DNA from 4 places in the Pradoshia eiseniae genome. Region 4 is predicted to be linked to each of the others. Evidence: riboswitches for the same ligand, from Rfam matches in the RefSeq annotation. Region 4 holds a riboswitch; each other region holds the start of a gene.
The links. A riboswitch is a leader RNA that binds a small molecule or an ion and turns the genes downstream of it on or off. The one in region 4 is predicted to bind S-adenosylmethionine.
Positions count from the first base shown of each region.

Region 1: another riboswitch for S-adenosylmethionine. It lies ahead of CYL18_RS01570 (methionine biosynthesis PLP-dependent protein); the one in region 4 lies ahead of CYL18_RS14535 (methionine ABC transporter ATP-binding protein).
Region 2: another riboswitch for S-adenosylmethionine. It lies ahead of CYL18_RS10580 (methionine ABC transporter ATP-binding protein); the one in region 4 lies ahead of CYL18_RS14535 (methionine ABC transporter ATP-binding protein).
Region 3: another riboswitch for S-adenosylmethionine. It lies ahead of metK (methionine adenosyltransferase); the one in region 4 lies ahead of CYL18_RS14535 (methionine ABC transporter ATP-binding protein).

Region 1 covers NZ_PKOZ01000001.1:312,472-317,443, reverse strand. The annotation lists gene CYL18_RS01580 (nicotinate phosphoribosyltransferase) at 1-577, opposite strand, end outside; gene CYL18_RS01575 (cysteine hydrolase family protein) at 595-1,149, opposite strand; gene CYL18_RS01570 (methionine biosynthesis PLP-dependent protein) at 1,344-2,459, opposite strand; SAM riboswitch class I at 2,529-2,647, opposite strand; gene CYL18_RS01565 (M42 family metallopeptidase) at 2,777-3,823, shown strand; gene CYL18_RS01560 (patatin-like phospholipase family protein) at 3,865-4,710, opposite strand; gene CYL18_RS01555 (GntR family transcriptional regulator) at 4,892-4,972, shown strand, end outside.
Region 2 covers NZ_PKOZ01000005.1:123,933-128,904, forward strand. The annotation lists gene CYL18_RS10570 (MetQ/NlpA family ABC transporter substrate-binding protein) at 1-557, opposite strand, end outside; gene CYL18_RS10575 (methionine ABC transporter permease) at 573-1,241, opposite strand; gene CYL18_RS10580 (methionine ABC transporter ATP-binding protein) at 1,238-2,269, opposite strand; SAM riboswitch class I at 2,384-2,502, opposite strand; gene CYL18_RS10585 (O-acetylhomoserine aminocarboxypropyltransferase/cysteine synthase family protein) at 2,596-3,912, opposite strand; gene CYL18_RS10590 (Lar family restriction alleviation protein) at 4,355-4,615, opposite strand; gene CYL18_RS10595 (thioredoxin family protein) at 4,872-4,972, opposite strand, start outside.
Region 3 covers NZ_PKOZ01000016.1:18,103-23,074, reverse strand. The annotation lists gene pckA (phosphoenolpyruvate carboxykinase (ATP)) at 1-1,352, opposite strand, end outside; SAM riboswitch class I at 1,679-1,807, shown strand; gene metK (methionine adenosyltransferase) at 1,931-3,130, shown strand; gene asnB (asparagine synthase (glutamine-hydrolyzing)) at 3,525-4,972, shown strand, end outside.
Region 4 covers NZ_PKOZ01000010.1:68,138-73,109, reverse strand. The annotation lists gene CYL18_RS14550 (ABC transporter permease) at 1-388, shown strand, start outside; gene CYL18_RS14545 (pyridoxal phosphate-dependent aminotransferase) at 484-1,653, opposite strand; gene CYL18_RS14540 (carbon-nitrogen family hydrolase) at 1,752-2,534, shown strand; SAM riboswitch class I at 2,659-2,767, shown strand; gene CYL18_RS14535 (methionine ABC transporter ATP-binding protein) at 2,851-3,864, shown strand; gene CYL18_RS14530 (methionine ABC transporter permease) at 3,854-4,525, shown strand; gene CYL18_RS14525 (MetQ/NlpA family ABC transporter substrate-binding protein) at 4,547-4,972, shown strand, end outside.

The DNA.
Region 1 (4,972 bases), on a different contig from region 4:
GCTTGCCGGCACGAACATTGCTCGTCGCCTGGAATCCGCCGATAAAGGCGGCGCGTGTTCCCCAAATAGCCGCTTCCGTCTCCTGTGCTCTTCTTGTCCCAAATTCAAACAATGGATCGCCATCGGCAACGACTTTTAATCTGGAGGCCTTCGTCGCAATCAGGGTCTGGTAATTGACAATATTAAGAATGGCCGTCTCAATAAGCTGTGCCTCCGCTAAAGGCGCTTCAATCCTCATGAGGGGCTCATTCTCAAAAACAAGCTCCCCTTCCTTCATGCTTCTGATGGTCCCTGTGAATCTAAGCTCCTTTAAAAAGGTCAGGAAATCCTCATCGTATCCGACCTCATTGCGCAAATAGTCGATGTCACTCTCGCTAAAGCGCAATTCTTTAATATACGTTATCACACGCTCTAGGCCGGCAAAAATGGCATAACCATTTCCGAACGGATTGCGCCTGAAATAAACATCAAACACGGCTTTCCTCTTATGGATTCCGTCCCTGAAGTATGTTTCCATCATATTAATTTGATAAAGGTCTGTATGTAATGCAAAGCTGTCATCTTGATAGCGTTTCATCAAGGTTCCTCCTTAATTTATAAAACATCCGCTCCAAGCGTATGCTTAAAATGGGCAAGCGCCCAATCATGGCCGGCCGCATTAAAGCTCGCTACACCTGCTTTATGGATGATGATCTTATAACCTTTGTTGTAAGCATCTACCGCTGTATGAAGAACACAAATATCTGTGCAAACCCCAACTAGGTGCAGCTCTGTAATTCCTCTTTCACGAAGCTTAATATCAAGGTCTGTCCCTGCAAAGGCAGAATAGCGCGTTTTGTCAATCCAAAGTACATTTTCTCGTCCCTTGTTCTTATTATACACATTTTGCAGATTTCCAAATAAATCTCTTCCCGCCGTACCGCGAATATTATGAGGGGGGAATAAGCGAGTCTCCGGGTGATAGGAATCTCCCTCATCATGAACGTCAACCGCAAATACAACATAGTCTTCCCGTTCGATAAAATCCTTCGTTAAAGAAACAATATAATCTTCAATAAGTTGCCCTGGCTCACCGCAAGTCAATCTTCCTTCGTCCGCCACAAAATCATATGTATAATCAATATTTATCAACGCTTTCAACCTGATCACTCCTCTTGTAGGATTTAATTGTCATCCGGTAATACAAAAAAATCGCGTGATGTCTTTACAAGTAATTTTACAGCTATTCTACCATTTAAAATAAAATAATTCCTCCCTTTTCCGTTTTTTCAATTCTTGTTATTAAATAACCAATTGCATGAAAAAGCCAGCCCTATAAAATAGGACTGACTCCTAATATCATCTTAAGCCTTCACTTGTTTGCTGGTGACGGCTTCTAAAGCGCTTTTAAGATCATTAATGAGGTCATCCGCATGCTCGATGCCGACAGAGAAACGGAGCAGCCTATTACAGACGCCGCCTGCAATCCTAACTTCCTCTGGAATATCAGCATGGGTTTGCGTCGCCGGGTAGGTCATCAAGCTTTCCACTCCACCAAGGCTTTCAGCGAATGTAATCACGCCAAGGCCCTTCAGAAAGTCATTGACCCATTCCTCCGACTGAATACGGAAGGAAATCATCCCCCCGCTTCCTGGATAGAGGACATCTATGATCTCTTCCCTTCCCTCTAGAAAGGCAGCAATTTTCTTGGCATTCTCTTCATGCTGCTTCATCCGGAGGCTAAGTGTTTTCATGCCTCTCATCACTAGCCAGGAATCAAAAGGAGAGAGAACAGCACCTGTCGCGTTTTGATATTCATCTAGCTTCAGGCAAATATCGTCACCCTTTGCGACGATTAGTCCAGCCAGGACATCATTATGGCCGGCTAAATATTTCGTGCCGCTATGAACAACGATATCTGCGCCAAGCTCAATCGGCCGCTGCAGGATAGGTGTATAGAATGTGTTATCGACAATCAGTAATAGACGATTCTCGTCACACAGATTACCAAGTGCGCGGATATCGATTTCCTGCATTAAAGGATTGGTTGGCGTTTCGATAAACAAGGCTTTTGTTCGTTCTGAAATGGCTTCGGAAAAATCTTCATAGGACTGGCATTGGACAAAGGAAATGCCATATTTCCTCCATGTTTTCTCAAACAAACGATATGTACCTCCGTAAAGGTCAGCAGAGACAAGAATCTCATCTCCCGGTTCAAACAGCGTGAGTAAAGCATGAATGGCCGCCATGCCAGAGCTGTAGGCGAACCCTTGGTCACCGCCTTCAAGCTTTGCGATTGCTTTCTCTAAAATCTCTCTTGTCGGGTTTCCTGTCCGGGTGTAGTCATAGCCTGTCGATTGTCCAATTCCTTCATGCCGGTATGCCGTTGAGAAATACACGGGCGGGTTCACCGTGCCTGTATGTGTTTCACTGCGATTGCCGATTTGGGCTAATACTGTTTCAATCTTCCATGTAGTCATTATGCTGACCCTCCCGAATAAAAATAAAAAAGTCTTCCAAGAAGAAGACTTATTGATCCTTAATTCTCCTTCTTATCTCTCGAGGCACGAAAAAACATGCCTTGCAGGATTTAGCACCTTTCCGAACACAAACATCGGCGGTTGCTGAGACATCATCGGGCCCGTCCCTCCGTCTCTCTCGATAAGATTTATTAGAATATTCATTTAATTATAATTTACACGGGTGCATTGGAAAAAGCAAGAAATTTCTCAGCTGTTGTACCCTTTTTTCGCAGAAGTATATAATAGACTTATCCACCAAAAAGGAGTGTCTACCAATGAAAGCAGACGGACAAGAGATTTTTCGCTACATTAAAGACTTGGTCTCCATCCCAAGTCCTACCGGTTATACAGAAGAGGCCATTCGTTATACAGAGAAATTTCTGAATACATACGGAATTGAGAACAGGCGCACAAATAAAGGGGCCCTGCTTGCCACAATTAAGGGGCAGGATGACTCGAAGCACCGTTTCCTGACGGCTCATGTCGACACGTTAGGAGCAATGGTAAAGGAAATCAAGCCAAACGGACGCTTGAAACTAACTATGGTTGGCGGATTCCGCTGGAATGCCTGTGAAGGAGAATATTGCAAAATTCACACAGCAGATAGAACCGTTTATACCGGTACCATTCTATTGACGCAAACATCTGTCCACGTCTATCAAAAAATGGGTGATATTAAACGAGATGACGACCATATGGAAGTCCGCATTGATGCGGTCACTAAATCACAGGCAGACACGAAAGCGCTTGGCATCGAGGTCGGTGATTTTGTCTCCTTTGAGCCTCGCGCAGAGCTTGCGGGCAACGGCTTTTTGAAATCAAGGCACCTTGATGACAAGGCGAGTGTCGGCATTCTTCTCTACTTGATCAAGCAGCTTAAAGAGGAAAATATTACTCTTCCTTACACCACCCATTTCCTCATATCCAATAATGAAGAAATCGGCTATGGCGGCAACTCCAATATACCGCCAGAGACAGTGGAATATTTGGCTGTTGATATGGGAGCAATCGGAGACGGCCAGACAACGGATGAATACAGCGTCTCCATTTGCGCGAAAGACTCAAGCGGTCCGTATCATTATGGTCTGCGCCAGCACCTTGTCGAGCTCGCGAAAAAGCATGAGGTCGATTACCGCATTGATATCTATCCATATTACGGCTCAGACGCCTCCGCAGCAATCCGCGCTGGATTTGACATCGTCCACGGATTAATCGGTCCCGGTATCGATGCCTCCCATGCATTTGAACGAACTCATATCAGCTCAATTGAGCACACAGCTAATCTGCTTTGGCATTATATGCAGTCAGAGCTCGTTATTTAATCCCTTTACGAGGTGCGAATACCATCCGCACCTCTTTTTCCTTATAATAGTTCCTTCAATTTTCGATATGCTTTTTTTGCTTCCGCATACCCCTGATGATAGAGCTTCTCAAGCTTTCGCCGATTCCGTCCAATTGATGATACATCAAGCTTTTGCATAGGACGAATAATGACGATATTCCCTTTCTCCTCTTCTTCCTCCAAGTAACGGACTGTCTCGTTATAGATGGTGTGATGATTCTTGATTGTACGCAACAGACCCGTATAATTTTTGTATTTGCGCATAGCGAACCAATTTAAGTTCGATGGTCTCGCTATGTACCCCGTATTCTTCGTTAAGACCACAATATTCTTTTTATTTCCATCCCTCACTGATTTTTTGATCGGGATTGGGTCAGCAATTCCCCCATCAAGCAGGAACTTGCCCATAAAAGATACCTCTGGAGCAAACAACGGCAGCGAACTTGAGGCCCTGAGAATTGTCAGCATATCCTCACTATACGTACCCTTGTCAAAATAAACGGCCTCTCCTGTCTCGCAATCAGTCGTGCCGACGACAAAACCATCTTTCGATTGGCAAAAGGTCTGCATATCAAATGGCACAAGCTCATTTGGCATCTTATCAAAGATTAAATCCATCCCGAATAATTCTCTATTTCGCAAAAAGCGCCTGAAGGAAATATATTCAGGATGACGGCAGTATTGAATAATCACCTTATAATTCCGGTCTAATTGACGCGAAATGTAGGAACTCCCATTACAGGCACCCGCCGAAACGCCAATCGTGTACGGAATATACATATCCTCGTCCATCAAATAACGCAAGACACCAGCCGTGAAAGCCCCTCTCATCCCCCCGCCCTCTAATACAAGACCCGTATTCTGCATGTTTTCTCTCACCTGCCAGCAATCATGTAGTGACTATCAATACAATTTTGCCGTATTCAATCATAATTTAATCTTAGATTTCCAAAGTAAATATTGACACCTAAGTGTATTACCTATATAGTACACCTTAAGAAGTGTATGAACCACGTAGTACACACACCAAGAAATGGGAGGTGAATGGATGTCATTCCTCATTAATAATCGCGAACCCGTATACTTACAGGTTGTTCGTTATTTCAAAGAACAAATCGCCACAGGTGAA
Region 2 (4,972 bases), on a different contig from region 4:
ATATCTGTTTTAAACTTAAGGTTTTTTGGATTTTCAGCGATATCATCAACCGTTGCTTTAACTTTCTCCACGTCTTCCTTCAATGTGATAAGACCTTCTGCTTCAAGCATGGACAGGATACGGCCATGATCAGCGACAGAGCTGCTCATGATAATTTCTGCTCCTTTTGGCAAATCCTCTAAGCTATCATATTTTTTTGAATAAACGCCGATTGGTTCGATATGAATACCGCCAGCATTAGCGAAATCATATTCATTATCTGCCACCTGTTGTTCGAAATACGGAATGTGCTGGAAGTAGTTCGCATCAATCGAGCCATCCTCTAATGCTTTATTCGGCATTACATAATCGGTAAATACTTCGATTTCCAAATCAATGCCCTTTTCTTTAAGCAATGGCTTCGCTTGCTCTAAAATCTCAGCATGCGGCACATTTGAAGCCCCTATCGTTAATTTCTTTTCGTCCCCATCACCTGAGCCTGAATCCTCTGAACTGCCGCAAGCAGCCAAAATTAATGTGAAGCAAAGTACTAAAATGAATGATAACTTCTTTTTCAACTCCATCTTCCTCCCTTAACGTTTATCCAGTTTCCTGGTTATGCTATCTCCAATAAATTGGAGGATAAACACAATAATCAATACTACGATGGTCGCCACCAAGGTCACATCAGACTGGCCGCGGCTGAAGCCTTCTAAATAGGCAAGGTTTCCTAATCCGCCTGCTCCTATCATGCCTGCCATCGCAGTATAGCCAACTAGCGCAATCGCCGTCACGGTAATACCTGATACGAGTGCCGGCAGTGATTCCGGAATTAATACCTTCCTTATAATCGTGAAGGTTGTTGCTCCCATTGACTTAGCGGCTTCAATAACCCCTTTATCAATTTCCCGCAAGCCGATTTCGACCATCCGTGCATAAAATGGCGCTGCCCCAATAATTAACGCTGGCAACGCGGCATTCGCACCAGTGATTTTCCCAACAAGAGCTTTTGTGAATGGAATCAGCAAAACAATTAATATGATGAACGGGATGGAGCGGAATATGTTAACAAACGCCGCAACAATCCCATAGATTAATTTGTTTTCCCAAAGATTCCCCTTAGATGTCAGAAATAATAAGAGGCCAAGGATGATACCAAGAAAAAAGGTTGCCACTAGCGCTATGATTGTCATGTATATAGTCTCTTGGGTTGCCTCAGAAATGCGTTCCCATACGACATTCGGAAAATATGTCTCTATCATTCTGAAATCACCTCCACACCGATATCTTGCTTATGAAGATAGTCAATCGCTCTTGAAACTTCTGCTTGTTCCCCATCCACATGGATGAATAATGTGCCATATGAACCATTCTGCGTTTGAGATATTTTCCCTTGCAGGATATTCACATTTATTTTGTATGAGCGAATGACATCTGAAAGCACCGGTGTTTCCGCTGATTCACCGATAAAGGATAACTGGACCACTTGCCCAGTCGGGTAGGCCTCAAGCAAGTGTTCAATGGTTTCCTTCGTTTCCTCAGGCTCCGTCACTTGCTGAACAAAACGCTTTGTGATTGGTGCCGCTGGTTTCTTGAACACATCGAGCACCTGTCCAGTTTCCACGACCTTGCCCAATTCCATAACTGCAACACGATGACAAATCTTACGAATGACATGCATTTCATGCGTAATCAGGACAATGGTCAATCCTAGACGTTTATTGATGTCGACCAATAAATCAAGAATATCATCCGTTGTTTGCGGGTCGAGTGCAGAGGTTGCTTCATCACATAAGAGCACCTTAGGATTATTTGCCAGCGCCCTCGCAATTCCGACACGCTGTTTTTGGCCCCCGCTCAATTGGGACGGATAGGCATCCTCTCTGCCCTCAAGACCTACTAGCTTGATAAGCTCCTGTACCCTAGCTTTTCGTTTCTTTTTCGGTACCTTTGCTATTTCTAGAGGAAACTCAATATTTTCACTAACGGTTCTAGACCATAGGAGATTAAAGTGCTGGAATATCATGCTCACTTCTTTGCGCGCTTCTCTTAATTCCCTTCCTTTAATGGCGCCCATATCCCGGCCAGCGACCTTTACTGTTCCTTTTGTCGGTTTTTCCAAACCGTTCAACATGCGGATGAGCGTACTCTTTCCGGCACCGCTATATCCAATGATCCCAAAAATCTCACCTTGCTCGATTGATAAGGATACATGATCAACAGCTTTAATGGATGTACCTTTTTTAAAAGTTTTCGTAAATGTCTTGGATACATCGTTCAACGTGATCATTCAAATCTTCACCTGCTCTTTCTTCAAATGCTCCACAAGGGATTTCACTCAATAAAAAATGCCTTTCTGCTATGAGCAGAAAGGCATGGATAATTAAATTATGCATGTTCCTTTCTCTCATCTTCCAGGACTACTACGTTCCTGTGTGAATTGGCACCTTTTCAATCATGTTATCATGATTGCCGGTTGCCGGGCTTCATAGGGCACATTCCCTCCACCTCTCTGGATAAGAGTCGTCGATTCATTCAATTAGCTTACTGAATGTTATCCTATCATGGAGAAGAACAGGGTGTCAACAAGGACTTACTATTTGGCGCAAAATTCTATCATTTAGAAGTAATAGATTGAGAGCTAATGCCAGTCGCCTTCTCAATAGCGATTTCCAGCTCTTCAATTAAATCTTCTACATTCTCAATCCCGATTGAAAGACGAATAAGATCCTCGGTGACACCAGAGGCCTTCAAATCTTCACTGCTCAGCTGCTGGTGGGTTGTGCTTGCCGGATGGATAATTAAGCTCTTCGCATCGCCAACATTGGCAACATGTGACCAAAGCTCAATCGAATCGATTAATTTTTTCCCGGCATCTCTTCCGCCCTTGATACCAAAGACAACGACGGCCCCTGCTCCCTTCGGCAGATATTGATTCGCCAGCTCATAATCAGGATGATCTACATCTCCTGGGTATAGAAGCCAGCTGACGGCTGGATGCTGCTTTAGATATTCAATGATCTCCTCGGTATTTGCGATATGCTCCTTCATTCTTACATGCAGGGTTTCAAGACCAAGAATGAATTGGAAGGCATTATACGGACTTAAGGCTGGACCCAAATCTCTTAGAAGCTGGACTCTGGCCTTGGTGATATAGGCAGCTTCCCCTACCGCCTCGCTATAGACGATATCATGATAACTAGGATCAGGCTCTGTAAATCCTGGGAACTTCGGAGAATTCCAGTCAAACTTCCCAGAATCAATGATAATTCCGCCCAAGGTCGTTCCATTCCCTAAAAGCCATTTTGTTGCGGAATGAACAACAATATCAGCACCGTGCTCAATTGGACGGCATAGATACGGGGTGGCAAATGTATTATCAATAATCAGCGGGATTCCTTCTGCATGGGCAATCTCAGCCACTCTCTTGATATCAAGCACACTTAAGCTTGGATTGCCGATTGTTTCTGCAAACACAGCTTTTGTCTTTGATGTAATCGCTCGTTTGAAATTCTCCGGGTCGGATGAGTCAACAAACTTCACTGCTATGCCGTATTTAGGAAGAGTTGTTGCGAATAAATTATAGGTCCCGCCATACAGAGTCGACGCCGCTACAATTTCATCACCAGCACCGGCGATATTAAGAATGGAGAGTGTGATAGCCGCTTGTCCGCTCGCCACAGCCAACGCTCCGATTCCGCCTTCAAGCTCAGCCACTCTCTCCTCAAAAACACTAGATGTAGGGTTGTGAATCCTCGTATAAATATAGCCGGGTTCTGCTAAGCCAAATAAATTTGCCGCATGATCGGTATCCTTAAATAAGTAGGCATTAGACTGATAAATTGGCACAGACCTCGCCCCTGATAAGGCATCCTCTTGCAAGCCACCATGAATTCCCACGGTTTCAAAACGGTACTTCTTCTTATCTCCCATTTGTCGACACCCCTTTACACATTATTTGATTTCCCGGAAAATATAAAACCCCTCGGAAGAAGAAGGCAGGTTCAATTCTCCTATCCTTACCTTCTGGAATTCAATCCCGCAGGAATTATCACCATGCTTCATAAACCACTGTGATACCTGTTGCCGGGCTTCAGCGGGCAAGCCGCAAAATATCCCTCCATATGAATTAATTCATAGCCGTATTACTTCCCAAAGACTTTGAAAAGAAGAGGACATCAAGAAAAAATACAGGAATAGGAAAGAGCGGTCTGCACCGCCCTTTTGTACGCATATCATAACATGTCATTTTTACCATATCAAGAATATTCAGTCTTTTTATCTTAAATTTCTACAAATGAGATTTTTTATATATGTTTACTGTTTCGGTTGCTTCTCAATTTGCTCGACAAGCTCTTTTTCCGTTTGGTAAACATCAATAGTCAGCCATCTTATGTTCTTTTGGCCTTTTTTCTTCGCTCTCTTTTGTGCTTCGCTCATTTTCTGTCCTCTTGTTCCACGCTTCAATTGCTTCCATAACATCCTGACGCATTATGTTTGCTCCACAAGCCAAGCAACAGACACGCTGCATTGGTACATTTCCATTATACCCGTCAAACGGATTATAAGGACGGATATTTATTCCTCTCTTGTCTCCACCGCAAAACGGACATGGCTTCAATTCAACTGTGCTCATCGTTCTCTCCTTTCAGCAAATCAGGGTTTTTGCGGACATAAACGATATAACCTGTTTAATAGGCTCGATAGCAAACATCTCTATATCGCAAATTCTGCTTTTGTGAACAGCTAACAACCTTCTTTTAAAGAATACGGGTTGTTTAAAACAATATCACAGAAAAAAAAGGAGTCAATAAATAATTATGAATCTTTAAATAATTATACTGATAAAGAAAGCCTCTATCCCTATGAGGATACAGGCTAAGTCCATTACCCTATAAATCTCGCAGCCGTTCAACAATGTATGGTACGGATTGAAAGGCGTATATTTTGTCGACTTCCTCTTCTTTATGTAATAGGATCAGACATGGTACAC
Region 3 (4,972 bases), on a different contig from region 4:
GCAGCTTGCACCATTAAGCGCGTGTAGGAAAGCTTCATTCGGCTTCCTGTACCATATACTCCGCCTGTCCATCCTGTGTTTACAAGGTAAACTTGTACATTATGTTCCTCGATACTCTTGCCGAGCATATCAGCATAGCGAGTTGGCTGTAATGGCAGGAACGGAGAACCGAAGCAGGTTGAGAAGGTAGCCTCAGGAGCGGTAATTCCGCGTTCTGTTCCGGCAAGTTTGCTTGTATAGCCACTAAGGAAATGATACATCGCCTGTTCTTTTGTGAGTTTGCTGATCGGTGGAAGAACACCGAATGCGTCAGCAGTCAAAAAGATAATCGTCGTTGGATGCCCGGCTACGCTTGGATTAACGATATTGCTGATGGCATCAATTGGGTATGCTGCCCGTGTGTTTTCCGTCAGGAAGCCGTTGTCATAATCTGCGATTCTTGTCTTCTCATCAACCATGACATTCTCAAGGACAGATCCAAAGCGGATGGCATCAAAGATTTGCGGCTCCTTCTCCCGGGAAAGATTGATGCATTTTGCATAACAGCCGCCTTCAATATTAAAGACGCCGCTAGGAGACCAGCCATGTTCATCATCCCCAATCAATCGGCGGCTCGGGTCAGCAGACAAAGTAGTTTTGCCTGTACCGGAGAGACCGAAGAATAAGGCGACATCTCCTTCCTGGCCGACATTGGCTGAACAGTGCATGGAGAATACATCCCTCTCAGGCAGCAAATAGTTCATGATGGAGAAGACAGATTTCTTCATTTCCCCAGCGTATTCTGTACCGCCGATTAAGACAATCTTCTTTTCGAAAGAAATGATGATGAACGTTTCTGAATTCGTTCCGTCTACTGCTGGATCTGCCTTAAACCCAGGCGCACAAATAATCGTAAACTCGGAGTGATGGCTTCCTAGCTCTTGTGCTGTAGGACGAATGAGCAGCTGGTGGATAAAGAGGTTATGCCATGCATATTCGTTGATTACTTGAATAGGAAGGCGGTAATCTTGATCAGCGCCAGCATAGCCGTTGAAAACGAAGAGCTCATCTTTCTCGTTTAAGTAGTTAATGACTTTTTCATATAGGTTAGCGAATGCATCCTCGGAAATAGGCCTATTCACATTTCCCCAGTCGATTTTGTCTTTTGAGGATGCTTCTTCTACAATATATTTATCTTTCGGAGATCGACCGGTATACTTCCCTGTCTCCGCTTTAACGGCACCGGTTGATGTCAGGATTCCTTCGTTTCTTGCTAATACTTTTTCAACCAATTGAGGAACGGATAACTGGATGTGCATATTCTCATTTGTTAGCTGTGGTTTCAACTCATTGGATATTTCAACTTGGTTCATAAGAAATCATCCTCTTCCAATTATTGTATTTATCTCTCGTATGGAAAATAGTATAACATATTCGTATTAATTGAACATACTAATTAGGTAAATAAAAATATTAACCAACCTTCTCTAAACCGTAAGAACATTCCCTCCCTCAAGCAGCATAGGCGGAGCTCATTCTAATATATTTCTAAAGTACTTTGTTTAATTATTCACAATAATTATATCAGTTTATTCGCACTATTTCGATACCTGTTGTCCTTAGATTTCATGCGTTATATCATGCACATATATTGACAGTTCATAGTATATTAAGTTAAGATTTAACTTTGAAACGGATACTCTTATCAAGACTCGGTGGAGGGAACAAAGCTCTATGAAGCCGGGGCAACCTGCAGTTTGAATCCATGGAGGTTCACGCAAAGGTGCTAACTTGATGCAAGGCTAATAGAAGCCTTGAACGATGAGAGTGAAAGGCGAATTTCGTGAGATATTAGACCTTTCCTCTTTAGGAAGGTCTTTTTTTGTGCATTCAGGACATGACTAAAGATAATGAGTAGCCGTCATAGAGAAGAATTTAAGGAGGAGTTTTTATGTCGACTAAAAGACATTTGTTTACATCCGAATCTGTAACAGAGGGACATCCGGACAAGATTTGCGATCAGATTTCCGATTCTATTCTAGATGAGATTCTTGCAAAGGATCCCAATGCGCGCGTGGCTTGTGAAACGTCTGTAACGACAGGTCTTGTGCTTGTCGCTGGAGAGATTACGACATCTACTTATGTGGATATCCCGAAAATTGTGCGTGAAACGATTAAAGGAATTGGCTATACAAGGGCGAAGTACGGATTTGATGCAGAGACTTGTGCTGTTTTGACTTCCATTGATGAACAATCAGCGGACATTGCCCAAGGGGTGGACCAGGCACTTGAATCTCGTGAAGGAACGATGACAGATCAAGAAATCGAAGCCATCGGTGCCGGTGACCAAGGTTTAATGTTCGGGTTTGCCTGCAATGAAACTGAGGAACTAATGCCTCTTCCAATTTCACTTGCCCACCAGTTATCAAGAAGATTGACAGAGGTTCGGAAACAAGAGGTACTCCCATACTTGCGACCGGATGGCAAGACTCAAGTCACGGTTGAGTATGATGAGAATGACAAACCAGTTCGCGTAGATACAATTGTCATTTCGACTCAGCATGATCCGGAAACAACATTGGAGGAAATTCAGGCGGATTTGAAGGAGCATGTGATCAAACCGGTTGTCCCAGCACATTTAATTGATGAATCGACAAAATACTTCATCAACCCAACAGGCCGCTTTGTTATTGGCGGACCGCAAGGCGATGCTGGATTAACTGGACGCAAAATCATCGTTGATACGTATGGCGGGTACGCTCGTCATGGCGGCGGCGCGTTCTCAGGAAAGGATGCAACAAAAGTGGACCGTTCCGCAGCTTATGCGGCAAGATACGTAGCGAAGAACATCGTAGCGGCAGGTCTTGCTGAAAAGGCTGAGGTCCAGCTGGCTTATGCGATTGGTGTTGCACAGCCTGTATCCATCTCCGTGAACACATTCGGTACTGGCAAGATAGATGAAGAGAAGTTAGTGGAACTTATCCGTGTGAACTTTGATCTTCGTCCAGCAGGCATTATCAAAATGCTTGATCTCCGACGTCCAATCTACAAGCAAACAGCTGCTTATGGTCATTTTGGCCGCAACGATCTGAATCTTCCATGGGAAAAAACAGATAAGGCTGAAGACTTGCGCGCACAAGCGGCAATTTAAACGACTATAAGGTGTACAGACTGCAGATAAAATCATTCGTGATTTTGTCTGCAGTTTTTTTATTTAAATCAGGTTTTCTTCATCGTTGGAACTAGAAGGACCGCCAAAGAAAGGATTCCTTGAGAATAGAGACAGCTATTTTTGCAAAGAATACCCAAAAATAAAACAAAATCAGGAAGTGATGGACGTTCCCTATGTCTGTGAATCAAATCTTACCTTAGGATATATCGAGTCCTGAGGTTTTTTCTTCTTACTGGACAAAAGATTTATAAAAAATACATATATTTCATAAAAAAGGAAAAATATAACTCTTTCTTCGACAATTAATGCATAGAAAGTCTGATAATATGTTGGCGGAATGATAAATAATTTATAAGTGAGGTTTTTATTAATAATGTGCGGTTTCGTTGGATGTGTTTGGAATCAATGCCAAGACGCTGTTGTCGCAGATGATTTAAAGAAAATGAACAATCTTATTTACCATAGGGGACCGGATGATAAGGGATTTTATGTGGATGAGCATATTCAACTAGGGTTCCGCCGTTTAAGCATCATTGACCTTGAAAGCGGGCATCAGCCGCTCTCGTTCGAGAATGAGCGATACTGGATTATCTTTAATGGAGAAATTTACAATTATTTGGAGCTTAGAGAAGAGCTTGCCTTTAAAGGGCTTGAATTTAAAACAAACTCTGATACGGAAGCCATCCTCGCTGCGTATGCTTTTTATGGAGAAGATGCTGTCAATTATCTCCGCGGCATGTTTGGGTTTGTTATATGGGACAAAGAGGAGAAATCCATCTTTGCTGCGCGTGATCCATTTGGAATTAAGCCTTTCTTTTATAAAGAGGAGGGAGAGAAACTATTCTTTGCCTCTGAGAAAAAAAGCATAGTGTTGGCTGCAGGTGAGGAAAAGGTCAATGTGGATGCTTTGCAGAACTATTTGACTTATCAATTCGTGCCAGAGCCAGAGACTATGACAGAAGGAATCCAAAAGCTTTTGCCAGGCCATTATTTAAAGAAAAAAATTGGTGAGCCAATTGAGATCGGGCGTTATTGGAAAGCGGCGTTTTCGCCGGCTCTAAAGTCTGAAGAAACTTGGGTGGAGGAAATCCGGGAAGTGATGATTGACAGCGTACAAAAGCATATGCGCTCAGACGTACCGGTCGGCTCCTTTCTGTCGGGCGGAATTGATTCATCTATCATCGCTTCTATCGCCAAGAAATCTCATCCCGGCATAAAGACATTCTCTGTCGGATTTGAGCATGAAGGATTTAGCGAGATTGACGTAGCGAAAGAAACAGCAGAAAAGCTGGACGTAGAAAATATAAGCTATATTATTACACCTGAAGAATATATGCAGGAGCTGCCGAAGATTATGTGGCATGCTGATGACCCATTGGCTGACCCAGCATGTGTTCCGCTTTATTTTGTGTCAAGGGAAGCGAGGAAGCATGTGAAGGTTGTATTGTCAGGCGAAGGAGCGGATGAGCTGTTTGGCGGATACAATATTTACCGTGAACCTCAATCGCTTGAAATATTCTCCAAAATGCCGCGTATCTTAACTCGCTCTCTTAAACAGATTGCAGCCATACTCCCTGAGGGTGTAAAAGGGAAGAGCTTCATTGAACGAGGCTGTACACCAATGGAGGAACGTTATATCGGCAATGCAAAAATGTTTTTGGAGAACGAAAAGAAGGAGCTGTACAAGCCTTATCACGACGGGCTGGATTATAAGAAAATCACAGCGCCATTCTATGAAGATACTGCGGGTTATGAGGATGTCAGCAAGATGCAATATATTGACATTCATACATGGCTGAGAGGGGATATACTCTTAAAAGC
Region 4 (4,972 bases):
TGCCGCCTTATTTCTAGGGCTTGATTTTACGATGACGATTTTTGCGGTAATGGTGGCATTGATACCTATGGCATTAATCTATATTGGTCTTGGTCTTATTTGCGGAACATTGTTTAGCGAAAAGGCTGCAACAGGAATTTGTGGCGCTCTCCTTACGAATTTTGCGGCATGGCTATCGGGCGTTTGGTTTGATTTAGAGTTAGTGGGAGGGATTTTTAAGGATATCGCTCATGCACTGCCATTTTTCCATGCGGTTGAAGTGGGGAAAGCTGTATTAAATGGAACTTATGAAGCCATGCTTCCACATCTCTGGTGGGTATTGGCCTATGCGGTCATCATCATCGTTATTTCCATCTTTGTCTTTAAAAAGAAAACGCAAGAAGTCTAGTGTATGAAAATAGTAATTAGATAAGCTATTCTTTTGAATAAGCATAGGGAAAGAGCCTTTCTACACTTTTGTAGAAGGCTCTTTTATCTCCTGAATCATGAATTGAATAGCCCTAACTTTCCAATCCGATCAACCGCTTCGATAAGCCGGTCTTCATCAACCAACAGACCGACACGAATATAGCCTTCGCCATATTCACCAAACCCTTTGCCCGCTGCAACGGCTACATCCGCTTTTTCTAGCAAAAAGTCAGCGAAACTTTCGCTCGTGAAGCCGGAAGGGACCGGAAGCCAGGCAAAGAAGGAGCCGGTTGGCGCATCGACTTCCCAGCCGATTTTTTGGCAGGCAGAAATGAAGGCATTCCGTCGCTGTTCATAACGGGCGACAAGTTCGTCAACGCAGGATTGATCCCCGGTTAAGGCAGCGATGGCCGCTTTTTGCACAGCAGGGAAGAGACTGACGTACAGATGGTCCTGAATGAGATTGAGCGCATCGATGATGGCTGGATTTCCGACCGCAAAGCCCACACGCCAGCCTGCCATATTGTACGTTTTCGATAAGGTGTACATTTCAATGCCGACATCCTTTGCGCCTTCCGCTTCAAGGAAGCTGACCGGCCTTTGTCCATCAAAGCCAATCGCGCCATAGGCGAAATCATGCAGGACGTTAATCTTATGTTCTTTGGCAAAGGCGACTGTTTTTTCAAAAAAGGCTAGATCCGCCGTAGCGCCTGTTGGATTGTTCGGATAGTTTAAATACATGAGCTTTGCCTCGTTCCGTTGTTCGAAAGGGATGCCCTCATAATCGGGCAAAAATTGATTGTCCTTTGTGAGCGGGAATGTTTCGACATTGACGTTTGCGAGTACTGCCCCGGATAAATAGTCAGGATAGCCTGGGTTTGGCAGAAGCATGAGCTCGCCATCGTTGAGCAGGCACATTGGCAGCTCAACTAGCCCGGCCTTCGTTCCAAAAAGGATGGCAACCTCTTGTTTAGGATCGATTTTGACTCCGTATTGCTTTTGATAAAATTCCGCGGCCGCTTCCTTCAATTCCTCTAAGCCGCGGAATGGAGAATATTTATGCGTTTGTGCGTCCTCAGCCGCTGCCTGCAGGGCTTTCACGATATGCGGAGGGGTAGGCTGATCGGGATTTCCTTGCCCGAGATTAATAATATCTCTCCCTTCAGCCATGGCACGGCTAACCTTTTGAACAAGTGCGGCAAAAAACTGGTCTGGCAATTTCTTTAAGCGTTCTGAATAGGTCATATTATTCACCCTTAATAAGGAAATAGTTTCTAAGATTGCAATAATTATTAAAATTCTATAACCTTTAATTAAAAATGTCTACAGTGAGGTGATTGGTCATGAAAATAGCGGTTGTACAAATGGATGTGGCTTTTGCTGATCCAGACAGAAATTTTGGGCAAGTGGAAGGGTTCATTGAAGAGGCTGCGAAGGCAGGGACAGAGGTGATTGTTCTCCCGGAAATGTGGAATGCGGGCTATGCCTTAAAGGAGCTTGAACGATTAGCAGATGTTAATGGGGAGCGAACGAAGAAATTCCTTAGCCGCCTGGCGACAAAGCATCACGTCCATATTGTCGGCGGTTCGGTTGCGACAAAGAAGAACGGCAGGTTTTATAATACGATGTATGTCGTTGATCAATCCGGTGATATCGTCTCTGAATATGATAAAGCCCATCTTTTCAAGCTGATGGATGAGCATAAGTTTATGAGTGCAGGGGAGAAGGCGAATGTTTTCACCTTGGCTGGGGTGACGTGCGGGGGGATCATTTGCTATGATTTGCGCTTTCCGGAATGGACGCGGACCCATGCATTGAAGGGGGCGGCGGTTATGTTCATCCCTGCCCAGTGGCCAAAGCCGCGAATTGATCATTGGCAGCTATTGCTTCAGGCTAGAGCGATTGAGAATCAATGCTATATCGTGGCGGTCAACCGTGTCGGTGAAGATCCGAATAATGAGTTCAATGGTCATTCGATGGTCATCGCGCCGTGGGGAGAGCTGCTTTTGAGCGGGGAAGCGGGGGAAGGAATCTTTTATACAGAGCTTGATTTCCAGGAAGTGAAGCGTGTCAGAAAAGCCATTCCTGTTTTTGATGATAGGAGAACCCATTTATATGAGCTGTGAAAAAAATTTTCGGGATATTGATTGATTTAGCAAGGAGTAAAGCGTTTTCACAAATTTTATCAAAAAAGATTATCGTTGACAGAATGTTTAGAACTCTGTAATATCATAATCAAATTAAATACATTGCTTATCGAGAGTGACCGAGGGACTTGGCCCTATGACGTCCGGCAACCCCCTTTATTGAGGGAAGGTGCCAATTCCAGCAGAATGGATGACATTCTGAAAGATAAGTCGAGATAGATGTTTATTTCGATGCCCCTTTCAGATGAGAGGGGCATTTTTATTGTAGAAAATGTACAGGGATAGAGGTTGGCATATGATTAGTATTCAGAATCTTAACAAAATTTATAAAACGAAAAGCGGCGTAGTCAATGGTGTCGATAATGTATCCCTAGAGGTTAAAAAAGGCGAGATATTCGGGATCGTCGGATACTCAGGAGCAGGGAAAAGCTCGCTGCTTCGCTGCATTAATTTGCTGGAGCGTCCAACCTCGGGCAGGATCACGGTTGATGGACTGGACCTGACGAAGCTGAGAAGGGAAAATTTGCGGCAGGCACGCTTGAAAATCGGGATGATCTTTCAGCACTTTTATCTGATCAGCCAGAAAACAGTATTTGAGAATATTGCGTTTGCTTTGAAGGCAGCCAATATGCCGCAGGCAAAGCGAAAAAAACGAGTGGAAGAGCTGCTGAAAATGGTCGGATTAGCCGACAAGCGTGATGTGTATCCTTCCCAGCTGAGCGGGGGACAGAAGCAGCGTGTCGCGATTGCCAGGGCGTTAGCGAATAACCCGACCGTCCTTCTCTGTGATGAGGCGACCTCAGCACTCGACCCAACAACGACGAAGTCTATCTTGAATCTATTGAAAAAAATCAATCAGGAGCTCAACATCACAATTGTCTTGATTACGCATGAGATGAATGTCGTGAAGGAAATTTGTCACCGGATGGCGATCATGCAGGATGGCAGGGTCATCGAGGAAGGCTCGGTGTATGAAATTTTCGCTAAACCGCAGACCGATCTGACAAAGGAATTCATCAGTAGTGTGGTCTCGTTCGACATACCCGAAGCCATTTACAAGGAATGCGAGGGTCCGATTGTCAAGGTGACATTCAGGGGGACGGTTGCTGGGGAGGGCGTCATCTCAGATACGCTTCAGCAATTCCAAGTGAAGGGCAATTTCTTACATGGCTCGATTGAATACATACAGGATTTGCCGCTCGGTATTTTTATCATGGAGCTTCGCGGACAGAAGGAAGAGATTCATAAAGCCATCTCTTATATAAAAAATCGCGAAGCAGAAGTGGAGGTGATCCAGCATGGGCTTTGATTTCAACCACTTTGTTGAGCTGATTCCAGAGATCAACACGGCGTTTCTGCAGACGATTTACATGATTACAATTTCCCTCGCTGTTGCGATTGTGATTGGCTTGCCCGTCGGGATTATTCTTTATGTAACAGATAAGGGTCTGTTTTGGGAAAACAAAACGGTACAGACGATTCTAGGATTTTTCGTCAATCTCATCCGCAGTATCCCGTTTATTATTTTGTTGGTTGCTCTCATCCCGTTGACCGACTTGATTGTCAATACGACGATTGGACCGGCAGCAGCGAGTGTATCGCTATCTGTGGCGGCGATTCCGTTTTTTGCGAGAATCGTTGAAACGTCATTGCGGGAGATTGATAAGGGTGTCATCGAAGCCGCGATTGCAGCTGGTGCAACACCGTGGATGATTATAAAAGATGTCCTCTTGCTTGAAGCGAGATCCGGAATCATCTCAGGTATTACTCTGACATTGATCAGCTTGATTGGTTTCTCTGCCATGGCCGGAACGGTCGGGGGCGGCGGGATTGGCGATTTGGCGATTCGCTACGGCTATTACCGCTATGATAATACCATCATGATTGCAACCGTCATTATATTGATTGTTTTAGTTCAGGTTATCCAATTTGCTGGTGATTTCATCGCAAAGGTTATCGATAAAAGATAAATAGAAAAGGGGAAATGGTTCATGAAAAAGGGGTTAACAGCATTTATTTTATTAGTAGTTATAAGTGTACTGGCAGCGTGCGGAGGCAATGAAAGCAGCGGGGACGCAAGCACGGAGTCGAAGGATATTAAAATTGGCGCCACGTCCGGTCCTTATAGCGATATGGTCACAAAAGCCATTAAGCCAGGCTTGGAGGAATTGGGCTATAAGGTAGAGGTAGTGGAATTCAGTGATTATATCCAGCCGAACAAAGCACTTGATACGGGTGATATTGATGCGAACCTATTCCAGCATACGATTTACCTAGAAAACTTTGAAAAAGAGAACAGCATGGATTTATCCGCTTTAATTACCGTACCGACGGCGCCGATGGGCATTTATTCAAACACCTACAAATCATTCGATGAAGTGAAGGATGGCGCGACCATCACCATTCCGAATGACCCG